Regions from separate parts of the Alkalibacter saccharofermentans DSM 14828 genome, predicted to be linked through region 2. Evidence: predicted binding sites of a transcription regulator. Region 2 holds the regulator's gene; each other region holds the start of a gene.

Region 1 (4,276 bases), on a different contig from region 2:
CTTAGATATGTTTTTTTCAGACTAAAGGTATCCTATGGCTACGACTGCCAGCATCAATGCAAATGACAAGGATATTCCAGCCATAAATTTAAATCTGCCGGAATCGCCTTTTTTCTTGGCACGGTAAGCATTAGAACCTGTAAAAAAGGCTAGGGATGACAAAGAGACCAGCTGGGCTGCCAACAGGCTCTTGTTGAAGGCAAGGAAAACCATTATTAATCCGATTAACAGCAACTCAAATTTTGTGAATTTTTCGAACATTTTGATACCTGCTTTCATAATTAGTAAAGCTCTATTAGATTATATGTATTGGGTATATATACACCTGTTATCGTATAATGCCAGTACTTATAAGCATATTTATTATAATATCCTTGTGCGCCACAATAAGTTTTCTTTAACTTCCAGTCTTTTTTATAGCGTAGTGCGTAAACTTGCTCATGATATTGTTTGACTGTTAAGGCAACTGTGAGTGCAACTCCAGCAGGACCACCAAACCTTGTTAATATCAAGGATGATAAAAAAGAGATAGCGCTTTGGCCTATATATTGATTGGCTTTATAAGTATACCAGTCTGTTCTGATAGGCATCCAGTTTATATAGGTTGATGCATAGGATGGTGACAATAGATTGTTTGAAAGGTTATTCTCGTTTATAGAACTTTCTGTTACTTCAAAATAGATTTTTTCATTATTATAAGTTATAAAGTTGTCTTTACTATGATGGATAGATATACTTTTGCTATCACTGACAGTTGTTTTACGTTCATTAGTGGACAAGTCTGTTATTATCTCGATTTTATAGTCTACTCCATCTAAAGTATAATCCCCCCAAAAAACTTCAGTAGATTCAGTAGTTTTAGTAGTTTTTTCAGAATTAATTAATAATTGGGGACTTGTTTCTTGACTTAAATTTGAAGCTAGAACATACGAGAAATTGCTAGAAACAAATATTGCTATTACCAAGAATGCACATATTAACTTTTTCATATTTTTAACGACCTCCTATTTTTGTGTCAGATAAATTAAATTTAACGTTATTAATAGCGCATGTAGAAAATCTGAATTTTCGTGGTAGCTTATGAATGAAAATATATAGACGCTAAATAGAAAATATATCTAACATTTTATTGAGTACATAATACTCTTTGAAATAAATAACAAGAATGAAATGCACTACATGTAAAAATAATACTAAAAAGTAGATGTTAAGTCAATATATAATTTAATATTTAATAAAACAAAATTTTAGAAGAGTATATTTTAGGTATAGACTAAACATAAGGAATTAGCATGTAGGCGAATTCTTTTTTCTACCATTATATTTATTTTACAATGCGGTGTTGCTATATTTTGCCATTTAACTCCATTATATGACAATAAATGAGTATGTTATTTAGTTTAAGATATTAAAAATAATCATTAATAATAGAGTCATCTTTATAAATTTTCAAACAGAGCAATCATTTCATTAAGAAAAATTTTTCATAAAATATAGCAAAACACTATAAAAATTGAATTCATATTTTTGTGACCTCATTCATCCAGGTCTTTTTTGATAAGCGCTGCAGGCTTTAATGAAGATAGGCCGTATTTATTCCTTAAGGCATCGACGGCCTCCTCCAGCTTTAAGTCCTTGTCTTTTTTAGGATCCGGTTTTTCAGTGATGCATTCAAACATTGAAATCTGCTTGGAGACTTCATTTAATTTGAAATCCCCAAGAGCTACTCCTAGAAGCCTGACTGGGCGCCTGTCTTTCCAGTGTTTTTCGAGAAGAAGAATAGCTGCTTGATATATGTCCTTGGTTAAGGAAGTTTCAGCCAGGGTAAGCTGTCTGGTTATGGTCTTGAAATCTGCATATTTGATGGTGATCTGCACGGTTTTGCCTTGTTTGTTAAGCCTTCTAGCCCTTATGCCCACTTTGTCTGACAGGTGGAGCATTATCTTTCTAGCCTCGTCAAAGTCCGTCAGGTTTTTAGACAATGTAACAGAGTTTCCCACTGTTTTTACGTCTTCGTGAGCGTGAGGAGAAACTGGAGAATTATCTATGCCATTTGCATGCTTGTAGATGGATTCGCCCCATTTTCCAAAATTCGATATGAGAAGCATTGGGTCTGCCAAAGCCGCATCCTTAATGGTTTTGATGCCTAGGGCATTAAGCTTTTGCGCAGTCTTTTGTCCTACGCCATACATCTTTCCTATAGGCAGAGGCCAAAGCTTGTCTTTTATCTCGTTTTCCCAAAGGGTGGTTATTCCTTTGGGCTTTTTCATCTCAGCTGCCATTTTTGAGAGGAATTTATTGTTTGATATCCCGATAGAGCACCATAGATCAAGCTCTTCTTCAATCCTGCACATGATTTCTTGTGCGATGTCCATAGGCTTTCCAAAAATCTTTTCGCATCCGGTAAGATCCAGCCAAGCTTCGTCTATGCTGTTTTCTTCGACTACCGGAGTGTAAGAGGAAAGCAGCCTCATAACTTCTTTAGATTTTTCAGAGTAAAAAGAGTGGTCGGGAGGAACAAGCACGAGGTTTGGGCATAGCCTTAAAGCTTCGTATACAGACATAGCTGTCTTTACTCCAAAGGCACGAGCCTTGTAGTTGGCAGCAAGGATTATTCCTGTTCTTTTTTTAGGGTCTCCTGCAACGGCGGAAGGGCCTTCCTTTAGTTTGGGATTTCTGGTGGATTCACAGCTTATGTAAAAAGCATTCATATCAACTAGAAAGATTACTCGCTCCATTTAACTGCTCCTTGAGTAAAAGTTTTATTGAGATAAGTATATCATTTGGTGGTAAAAAGAAAAAGAGGATAAAGAACATATGTTCAAGAATTTGAGAGATGCAATAAAAAAGCGATCTGAAAAGCAGATCGCTTAAAGTAATTTAACCTCTAGTTTTGCCTCCGGCTACATTATATGTCACGCCGTGTATGTACCCTGCCCTATCCGATGAAAGAAATGCTACAGCATCCGCAATCTCAGAAAGCTTGCCTGCGCGTCCAAGAGGAGTAGTTGAAGTCGATTCATATCCGCTTCGCAGTTGTTCTACAGATATGTTTCTAGTGTAAGCTAAAGCTTTTTCATATTCCAATGTTCTAAGTCCAGTGGCTTCGATAATTCCCGGGGCTATACCTACAACCCTTATGCCGCTGCGTCCCAATTCTTTGGCCCATGATCTTGTAAAGGAATAAACAGCTGCCTTGGTGGCGGCGTAAGCACTTTGCCCTTCCGATCCTTCCAAGCCGCATTCAGATGTGACATTGATTATAACCCCGCTATTATTTTTTAGCATTTCCTTTGCTGCTGCTTGACCACAAAAGAAAGCCCCTTTTTGATTTACTAGATACATTTTGTCAAAACTACGCTCATCAAGTTCGTACTCAGGGTGTTCGCCCTTTACATCTACTAAAAGCCTAGGCATGTTTATTCCCGCATTGTTTACGAGCACATCTATTTTTCCAAATCTTTCGATTGTTTGTGTGATCATGTTCTTAACACTATCTAAATTTGTGACGTCGCATTCTATCAAATGAAAAGAATCTCCATCAAAATCATCGTCTGAAATATTTGTAAAACTTAAATCTCCAACAGCAACCTTCATTCCATTTTGTGAGAGATTAAGGGCAATTTCCTTTCCTATTCCCGAAGCCCCTCCCGTAACAAGTGCAACTTTTCCTTCTAAATTTAACCAGTTGTTCATATTGACCTCCTAAGTATTTTACTTGGTCAGGATTTCAAGCAAGGTTACTTAGGGTAAAATAGTTATAAGGTGATTTCAGATTAATTATATCATTATAAATAGAATAGTCCACACTTGCATTAGTACAACATTTTCAACTGATACCGGAAAAAGCCGGTATTAATAAATGGCAGTTGTAAAGGTATACTTGATTCAGGGTCAGGATTTCAAGGGGGTAAAAAAGTGGGATTTCCAGCGGATGGAAGAGTTTTAGGGTTGATTCTAAAAATTTATAACAGAGGCAATATCAGAATTTCAGATTTGGCGGAAGAGTTGAACTTAAGCACTAGGACAATACGAAATTACATCAAAAACATTAATGAAGCGTTGCCTTCCGTTATAGCTCAAGTAGTTAGCTTGAAAGGAGCTGAGGTAGAACTTTGTATTTATGACCATGAAAAGTATGATGAGCTTATGAAGAGAATGAAAGAGCAGTTTACTGAACAGGAAATGATAATTACGCCGGAAGAAAGGATCAAGTATGTTGCAAAAATATTGTTATACTCTAAGGATCCGATTAACATGGACGAATTGTCAGAAA
Region 2 (4,276 bases):
CTGAATCGGCTAAGTCAATACATCCTAATAACGTTAAAAGAGTCATGAGAGCTCTGGAGGTGTATATGGTTTCAGGAGTCAAAAAGAGCATCCAGGACGAGGAGTCGCAAAAAAATGAAACCCCTTACGAACCTGTAATGATCGGTCTCAATATGGATAGGGAACTCCTATATGATAGGATCGACAAGAGAGTAGATATTATGCTTGAACAAGGATTGGTTGCAGAGGTAAGAGGGCTTATAGAAATGGGTTATTCAAAGGATTTGGTCAGCATGCAGGGGCTTGGCTACAAGGAAATTGTCAAGTACCTGTCGGGAGAGTGGTCTTATGAACATTCAGTGTACATCTTGAAGAGGGATACAAGAAGGTTCGCTAAAAGACAGCTTACCTGGTTCAGGAGATATGATGAAATAAAGTGGTTTTACATAGACGCCTATGAAGACAAAGAGGCTTTGTATGCTGACGTATTTGATTATCTGAATGAAAGGAACATTATATAGATGCAGATTAAAGAGGCTATGTACGAAAAGTTCGGCATTGATGAAAAAATACTGGAATTATGCAGGAGAGAAGAAAAAAGCCTTAAGGACATATTTGAGAAGGTAAAGGAAATTTGCGAATATAATCAGCTAAAGGTAATACGAGCCATGCAGAAACATAATCTAAGTGACAGGCACTTTAATGTGTCTACAGGCTACGGCTATGACGATGAAGGCAGGGATGTCTTGGAGAAAATCTATGCCGAGGTATTCAATGCGGAAGATGCCTTGGTCAGGCCGCAGATAATATCGGGAACCCATGCTATATCCCTATGTCTTTACGGAGTACTCCGCCCAGGAGATGAGCTTCTTTCTATTACGGGCTCCCCATACGATACGGTGAGGACTATTATCGATGGGAAGGGAAAAAACTACGGAACACTTAAGGATTATGGAGTAAAGTATGCCCAAATAGATCTTTGTCGGAAGGGCATAGATCTAAAAAAAGTGCTGGAAGCATTGAGGGATGAAACCAAGCTTGTATATATTCAAAGATCTACCGGATATGGCTGGAGGAAGGCTTTGACGATAGAGGAAATCAAGGAAGCTATCTTGGCAATGAAAAAAGCTAAGCCCAACGTAGCAGTGATGGTGGACAATTGTTACGGGGAGTTTCTGGATATCCTGGAGCCTACAGACGTAGGAGCAGATTTAGTGGCTGGATCCCTCATAAAGAATCCCGGAGGAGGCATAAGCCCTATGGGAGGATATGTAGCAGGAAAAAAAGCTCTTGTTTACCTTGCGGCATGCAGGCTGTCCGCTCCGGGGATAGCGAAAGAAACAGGAGCTACCCTTGGCATAAACAGAACATATTTGCAAGGTCTTTTTCTGGCGCCCCATATAGTAGGGGAATCTATTAAAACTGCGATTCTAGCTGCCGGGGTATTTAAAAGGCTAGGATACGAAGTTTGCCCTCTCCCTCAAGATGAGAGAAGCGATATAATCCAATCCATTAAGTTTGGTTCAAAGGAAATGGTTGAGGTGTTTTGCAGAGCAGTTCAAAGCGCTGCTCCCGTAGACTCTTTTGTAACCCCGGAGGCATGGGACATGCCAGGGTACAGCGATCAGGTCATAATGGCTGCAGGTGCATTTATTCAGGGATCTTCCATCGAGTTAAGTGCTGATGCCCCTATGAGAGAACCTTATATCGCATATCTGCAGGGAGGCCTTACCCACGAACATGGAAGGCTGGGAATATATATGGCGTTGAAAGAGCTTGGGGACAAAGGCTTTTTGAGTTTTTAACAAATCAACACGACTTCAAAAAGTCGTGTTGATTTGTTAATACAGTGTATGAACTTACATTTTTCTGATTACACCTGAAACCTTGCCAAGTATGCGAACATCATCTAGGATTATAGGATCCATTGCGGAATTTTCAGGTTGAAGCCTAATGTGGTTTTTTTCTTTGAAGAACCTTTTGACCGTAGCTTCCTCTTCGTCTACCAGGGCAACTACGATGTCCCCGTTTGAAGCAGTGTTCTTTTTTTCTACTATTACATAATCTCCATCCAAAATTCCAGCTTCTATCATGCTGTCTCCTTTAATGGATAGAATGAAGCATTCATTTTTTCCAACAAAATCGACGGGTAGCGGAAAAGAATCCTCTATGTTTTCAAATGCCAAAATCGGTTCTCCGGCAGTTACTCTCCCCACAACGGGGATGTTTACCATTTCTTTGGCGTTTGGAGGCAAATTATCGGACAGCCTTCCCATTATTTCTATAGCTCTTGGCAGGGTCGGGTCTCGTCGGATATACCCTTTTTTTTCTAGTTTGGATAAGTGGCCATGTACGGTTGAAGTGCTTTTTAAGCCCACTGCCAGGCATATTTCCCTAACGGAAGGCGGGTATCCCTTCTTGTTGACTTCAGCTACGATGTATTCCAGTATTTCATTTTGCTTTTGACTTAAATCTTCATACATGATATCTCCTCCGTTTCCATATTTATTATAGCACAGGAAAAGACCTAGTACAAACAAATGTTCGAAAAAAGTTGACAGAGAACAAGCGTTCTGTTATATTAAAAATAGAACAAACGTTCTAGGAGGCGAATAAAATGAGCATTGCAGGTAAAAGGATAAAGGTAGTAGATGAAAAAAGGCTGGCGTTGGCGGTTTCCGTTATCATTTTCTTTATGTTGCTTCTATCAACAGGGCTGGCTCAGATCGTAAAAGGAGATGAAATGCCCGTATATGGAACCTACATAGTCAAAGAAGGAGACACTCTTTGGGCTATTGCAAAGGACTACGGTTCCGATAAAATAGATATTCGAGATATCGTGTACGAAATATCCATACACAACGGAATTTTAGGAAATGATCATATATATCCCAACCAGCGGCTGGAAATACCTTTAAGATGATAAAAAACATCTCCCTATTAAATTTATGCGTGAACTTATTCCATCAGGGTAAATATATAGTAGATTAAATTTAGGGAGGTATAATACATGAAGAAAATATTAATACCTGTGGATGGATCGGAGTATTCTGAAAAGGCGATGAAAAGTGGAAAAGAACTGGCCGAGGCTTTTGGCAGCGTTGTGGTTCTAGTCCATGTTAAAGACGTGAGGTTTCCACTGTATCCATATGAGCCGGGAAATGTAGTTGATATGGGCTCGACTCTTCAACAGCTGGTTGATGCTGCAGGAACACACTCCCAAAATATACTAGATAAGTCAAAAGCGTTTTTTGCTGATATGACTGACAAGGTTGAAACCATAGAGCTGGAGGGAGACCCCGCCAATAGACTTATTAAATTTGTAAACGAAAATGATGATATCGATCTTATAATTATGGGTTCGGTGGGCATAAGCGGAGGGATCCAGAGCTTTATTTTAGGAAGCGTGACAAATAAAGTTCTGCACCACATAAAAAAACCGGTTTTAGTGGTCAGGTAATTTAATGCATTTAAAAAAGGTCGACGCTGAGCGTCGGCCTTTTTATAGATACAGGGATGATTTTTCATTTAGGTACTCTCTGACTTCTGCCGTATTTCCCTCAAAAACTATGTTTTCTCGCTTGTTGTCGATTTGATATTTATACATTGGATCGTAATACTCTTTCAATAGTATACCAGCCCATACCATGTGCAGGGTAAGATCTCCAGTGTTTTTCTGCGACAGTAAAGCATCTTCGAATGCTTTGGATGCCCTAGCGTAGCATTCGCCTCCAAGGCGTTTCTTTATTTTAGCCAAACTGTTGGAAATGACAGATGCCCATTTATCAAGACCGCAACCTTCCATAGAGGCTTTTTCGTATTCTAATTGAGATTTAATCACGTATTCATCGAAAATATTTTCAAGCCTTATATCAAAGTCAACATGGACAAGAACCAGTTCTCCCAATTTAAAGTATGCATGAAGCTCTTTAGGTATATAGCTTCTGCCTATATTGCGTCCTTCATCTTCCAGAAGCATGTATTTATAGGCTTTTGAGCTGTGCTGGATCACTCTGTAGGCAAGATTGTTTTCAAAATTAATTTGAGTGGGCTGGGTGTTGACTTGGTTGCCAAAGGATGAGCCTCGGTGGTTTGCCAGACCTTCCAAGTCCACAGTGGCGTCAAACTCCAAAAGAAGGTCTGTCTTTCCCGAACCTGTATATCCGGTTAATACCAAGGGTGAAGATGATATGTTGTCTGGTGCTAAGGCATCTATCAGAAAGTTTCTAAAGGCTTTGTAGCCTCCATCCAGTCGCAATGTTGGCTGGCCCGTGGCCTCATAAATCCACTTTTGGCT
Region 3 (4,276 bases), on a different contig from region 2:
ACTGTCTGGCATAGGAAGACAGAGACTCCACGTATCTTCTTTGTCCCTCCGCATAAATCGTGTCAAAGGCCAGGGAGGATTTCCCCGACCCGCTCAGCCCCGTAAATACTATGAACTTATCCCTTGGCAGAGTTATATTTATATTTTTCAAGTTGTGCTCCTTGGCTCCAACTATGTTTATTCTATCCATTTATTTCTCCTTTCTTCGGACCTTTTCATTTTGGAGCTTCACTATTTGGTCCCTTATCTTGGCAGCTTTTTCAAACTCCAAACTCTCTGCCGCCAACATCATTTCCTCTTGAAGCTCTTCAATGCTTCTATCCCCATACTCCAACACTTCCTTGGTTGTTTGATAGGTCGCTTCGTCTTCTGCAGCTTTTGTAGCCTCTATTACCCCGTGAATCTTTTTAACTATCGACATAGGCGTGATGCCATGTCTTTTATTGTATTCACTCTGTATTTTCCTTCTTCTTTCAGTTTCGTCTATAGCCCTTCTCATGGATGGCGTGATCTTGTCTCCATACATGAGGACTTTCCCATCCACATTTCTCGCAGCTCTACCTATCGTCTGAATCAGAGCCGTTTCTGAGCGCAGGAACCCTTCCTTGTCCGCATCCAAGATCCCTATTAGACCAACTTCCGGAATGTCCAGACCTTCCCGCAGAAGGTTAATGCCGATAAGCACATCAAACTCTCCAAGCCTGAGCTGCCTTATGATCTTTATCCTCTCAAGAGTATCTATATCGGAATGAAGGTACTTCGCCTTGATCCCAACGCTTGTTATATAATCAGACAAATCCTCAGACATCTTTTTGGTAAGTGTCGTAACCAACACTCTTTGACCTTTGTCTATTTTTGCGTTTATCTCGCTTATAAGGTCGTCTATCTGATGTTCGGCAGGCCTTACGAAAATTTCAGGATCCACAAGACCGGTGGGTCTTATTATCTGTTCCACTAGATTTTGGCTCTTTTCGTTTTCATATGGTCCCGGGGTTGCCGTGGTGAATATCATCTGGTTTATCTTGTTTTCGAATTCTTCAAAGTTAAGAGGCCTGTTGTCTAGCGCCGAGGGCAGCCTAAAGCCATAGTCCACCAGGTTCTGTTTTCTAGATCTGTCTCCGGCATACATCCCTCTTACCTGGGGTATTGTTACGTGGGATTCGTCCACTATCAGCAAAAAATCCTCTGGAAAATAATCGATCAAAGTAAATGGCGGGCTGCCCGGCGGCAGACCGGTTATGTGCCTGGAGTAGTTTTCTATTCCGTTGCAAAAACCCATCTCCTTTAGCATCTCCATGTCATAGTTGGTCCTTTGCAAGATCCTTTGGGCTTCCACCAGCTTGTTCTCTTCTATCAGCTGATCGTACCTATCGTTTAATTCCTTTCTTATAGAGTCGACCGCCCTCTTTAAGTTATCCTCAGTAGTCGCATAGTGGGAGGCGGGAAATATAGATATGTGGCTTCTTGTACCTTTTATCTCACCTGTTATTACGTCGATTTCGCTTATCCTGTCTATCTCGTCTCCAAAAAACTCTATGCGAACCGCTTGATCGCTGGATGCAGCAGGAAATATCTCAAGGATGTCTCCCCTGACCCTGAAGGTTCCCCTGGTAAAGCTTATGTCGTTTCTGGCATACTGAATATCCACCAGCTTTCTGATAATTTCATCCCTATCCTTTTCCATTCCCGGTCTTAGCGAAACCACCAGGCCTTCGTAATCTATAGGACTTCCAAGGCCGTATATGCAGGACACGCTGGCTACTATGATTACATCTTTGCGCTCAAAAAGAGCCGCCGTGGCGGAGTGGCGCAGTTTGTCTATTTCATCATTGATGGAAGAATCCTTCTCAATGTACAGATCCGATTGGGGAACGTAGGCTTCAGGCTGGTAATAATCATAGTAGCTAACGAAATACTCAACAGCATTATCCTGAAAAAACGTCTTGAACTCGCTATATAGCTGCGCTGCCAAGGTTTTATTATGAGCCAGTATGAGAGTTGGCTTTTGCACCTGCTCGATTACCTTTGCCATGGTGTAAGTCTTTCCTGAACCAGTTACACCCAGGAGAGTCTGGTACCGTAAATTTTCATTTATGCCACAGCTAAGTTTTTCTATGGCCTTTATCTGGTCTCCTCTGGGTTCAAATTCCGAGGTTACCTTGAATTCATTCATCTCATTCACCTGTTCCTTTTGTTTTCATAAAACGTATGTTCGGTTAGATTATACATTAACATACGTTAAATATCAATTTTAATGATACCCTAAATTCCTTAATAGAAGCATAAAAAAACGAAGCACCCTGGGATGCCTCGCAGTAAATCTAAATTTCGTGTCTTCCTTCAAGGGATTTTGCCAAGGTAACTTCGTCTGCATACTCAAGATCTCCACCTACGGGAATCCCGTGGGCGATTCTAGTTACCTTTATTCCCGAAGGCTTGATAAGCTTTGAGATGTACATGGCCGTAGCCTCCCCTTCAATAGTCGGGTTTGTGGCTATTATTACCTCTTGAACATCTTCCTTTTGAAGTCTTAGGATAAGCTCCTTAATCCTTATATCGTTGGGACCTATTCCGTCCATAGGAGATATTGCCCCCTGGAGAACGTGATATCTCCCTTTGTAATCCCTTGTCCTTTCAATAGCGATTATGTCCTTTGGCTCCTGAACCACACAGATCATCTTTGGGTCCCTTTTTTGGTCCCTGCATATCCTGCATGGATCTTCATCTGTTATATTAAAGCAAACGGTACAGTATCTAATCTTGTTTTTCGCCTCAATAATAGCATTAGCCAATGCCTCAGACTCCTGTTTGGGTACTTTCAACAGGTGCATCGCCAGCCTTTGAGCTGTTTTGTTGCCGATGCCCGGCAATCTCGCCAGCTCATTTATGAGCTTGGACAGGGAATCTGAATAATAGTCCATATTGCACCTCTGTCACGTGGATTTAAAACATTCCCGGCAGGTTCATTCCTCCGGTTATTTTTGCCATTTCAGCACTTACCATTTCTTCTGCTTTTCTCAAAGCTTCGTTGACCGCAGCTAAAACAAGGTCTTCAAGCATTTCTACGTCGTCCTCATCTACTACTTCCGGATTTATCTTAATTGAAACTATCTCTTTTTTACCGGTAGCAACAGCAGTGACCGCTCCGCCTCCTGCAGTGGCTTCAACTTCCCTTTCCTGCACCTCAGCCTGAACCTTTTGCATATCAGCCTGCATCTTCTGCACCTGCTTCATCATATTGTTCATATTTCCCATTCCACCTGGAAATTTATTTCTCGCCATTTTTACTCCTCCTAAAAAATTATTTAAATTCAACCTTGTCTTCACCAAACAAATCCAAAGGAAGCTTGTTTACAAGGTAATCATCCCGTGTCTTTACTTGGATGCTTATCTTCACATCCCTGCCTAATATCTTCTTGGCTGTGCTTTCTATGTAGGCTTTTTCCTCTTCCACTTTCTGGCTGTGAAATTCATCTCCTTGGTTGTAACGGATAATGATTTTATCACCGTCGGCTTTAGCCTTGCCTACTCCTAAGGACATTCCTAAAACCTTTTTGTCCTTGCTTATATATTTTACCACTGAGGCAAAATCTGCATCCTTGCCCGGCTTTGGCCCATCTGATATCTTTTCATGGGCTTGCGGGTCTTTCCTAACGTATCCTGCTTCCTGTTCCCTTGCCACCGGAGCCTGCCTTGCAGGTTTCTCGACCTGGGTAGAACTCGCCTTTATAGTAGATTCTTCCATGGTGCAGAGTCTTACTAGAGTGACCTCCATGAGGATCTTTGGCAATGCGGTAAATTTCAGCTTGTTTTCTCTGTCGGTAAGAACATCTATTATCGAGCTGATCCGCTCCATGGTCTCCATGCTGCTCCCGGCAAGAAGCCCGCTGGACTCGTCTTTTATTTCGATAAGCATATTGGTGTTTTTTGTTATCCCATAGATCAAAACGTCCCTAAATCCGCTTATAAGCTGATGGATAAGCTGAACCATTTCCTTGCCTGCGTTATAGGCGTTGTCCAAATTATCCAGGGCTCTTTTTACATCTCTGTCCAAAACAGCCTCAATCATCGAATATACAATCTCATTGTCGGTGATGCCCAGAATGGACTTTACCTCTTCATACTCTATCAGGTCGTCTTTGCTGATTGACATACACTGATCGAGGATGCTAAGAGCATCTCTCATTGCTCCGTCGGCATTCCTGGCAATTAGCTTCAGGGCCGCATCTTCTATCTCAATTTGGGTGTCTTTACAGATATATGCCATTCGGCCTAT

What was found. The regulator LexA, encoded in region 2, represses DNA repair genes until DNA is damaged. The targets are predictions, from matches to a motif close to CNAACANNTGTTNG.
Region 1: a site for LexA is predicted at 2,811-2,824, ahead of BUB93_RS05585 (DNA polymerase IV). Genes of this name have one in related genera too.
Region 3: a site for LexA is predicted at 2,202-2,215, ahead of uvrB (excinuclease ABC subunit UvrB). Genes of this name have one in related genera too.

The regions. Positions count from the first base shown of each region.
Region 1 is NZ_FQTU01000006.1:79,001-83,276, reverse strand. Features, by position in the region: gene BUB93_RS05595 (hypothetical protein) at 22-261, opposite strand; gene BUB93_RS05590 (hypothetical protein) at 282-989, opposite strand; gene BUB93_RS05585 (DNA polymerase IV) at 1,536-2,738, opposite strand; gene BUB93_RS05580 (SDR family oxidoreductase) at 2,881-3,696, opposite strand; gene BUB93_RS05575 (BglG family transcription antiterminator) at 3,919-4,276, shown strand, end outside.
Region 2 is NZ_FQTU01000015.1:43,122-47,397, reverse strand. Features, by position in the region: gene miaA (tRNA (adenosine(37)-N6)-dimethylallyltransferase MiaA) at 1-500, shown strand, start outside; gene BUB93_RS09640 (methionine gamma-lyase family protein) at 501-1,784, shown strand; gene lexA (transcriptional repressor LexA) at 1,839-2,462, opposite strand; gene BUB93_RS09630 (LysM peptidoglycan-binding domain-containing protein) at 2,597-2,902, shown strand; gene BUB93_RS09625 (universal stress protein) at 2,990-3,439, shown strand; gene mnmH (tRNA 2-selenouridine(34) synthase MnmH) at 3,482-4,276, opposite strand, start outside.
Region 3 is NZ_FQTU01000004.1:146,517-150,792, forward strand. Features, by position in the region: gene uvrA (excinuclease ABC subunit UvrA) at 1-190, opposite strand, end outside; gene uvrB (excinuclease ABC subunit UvrB) at 191-2,173, opposite strand; gene recR (recombination mediator RecR) at 2,322-2,921, opposite strand; gene BUB93_RS04540 (YbaB/EbfC family nucleoid-associated protein) at 2,944-3,282, opposite strand; gene dnaX (DNA polymerase III subunit gamma/tau) at 3,302-4,276, opposite strand, start outside.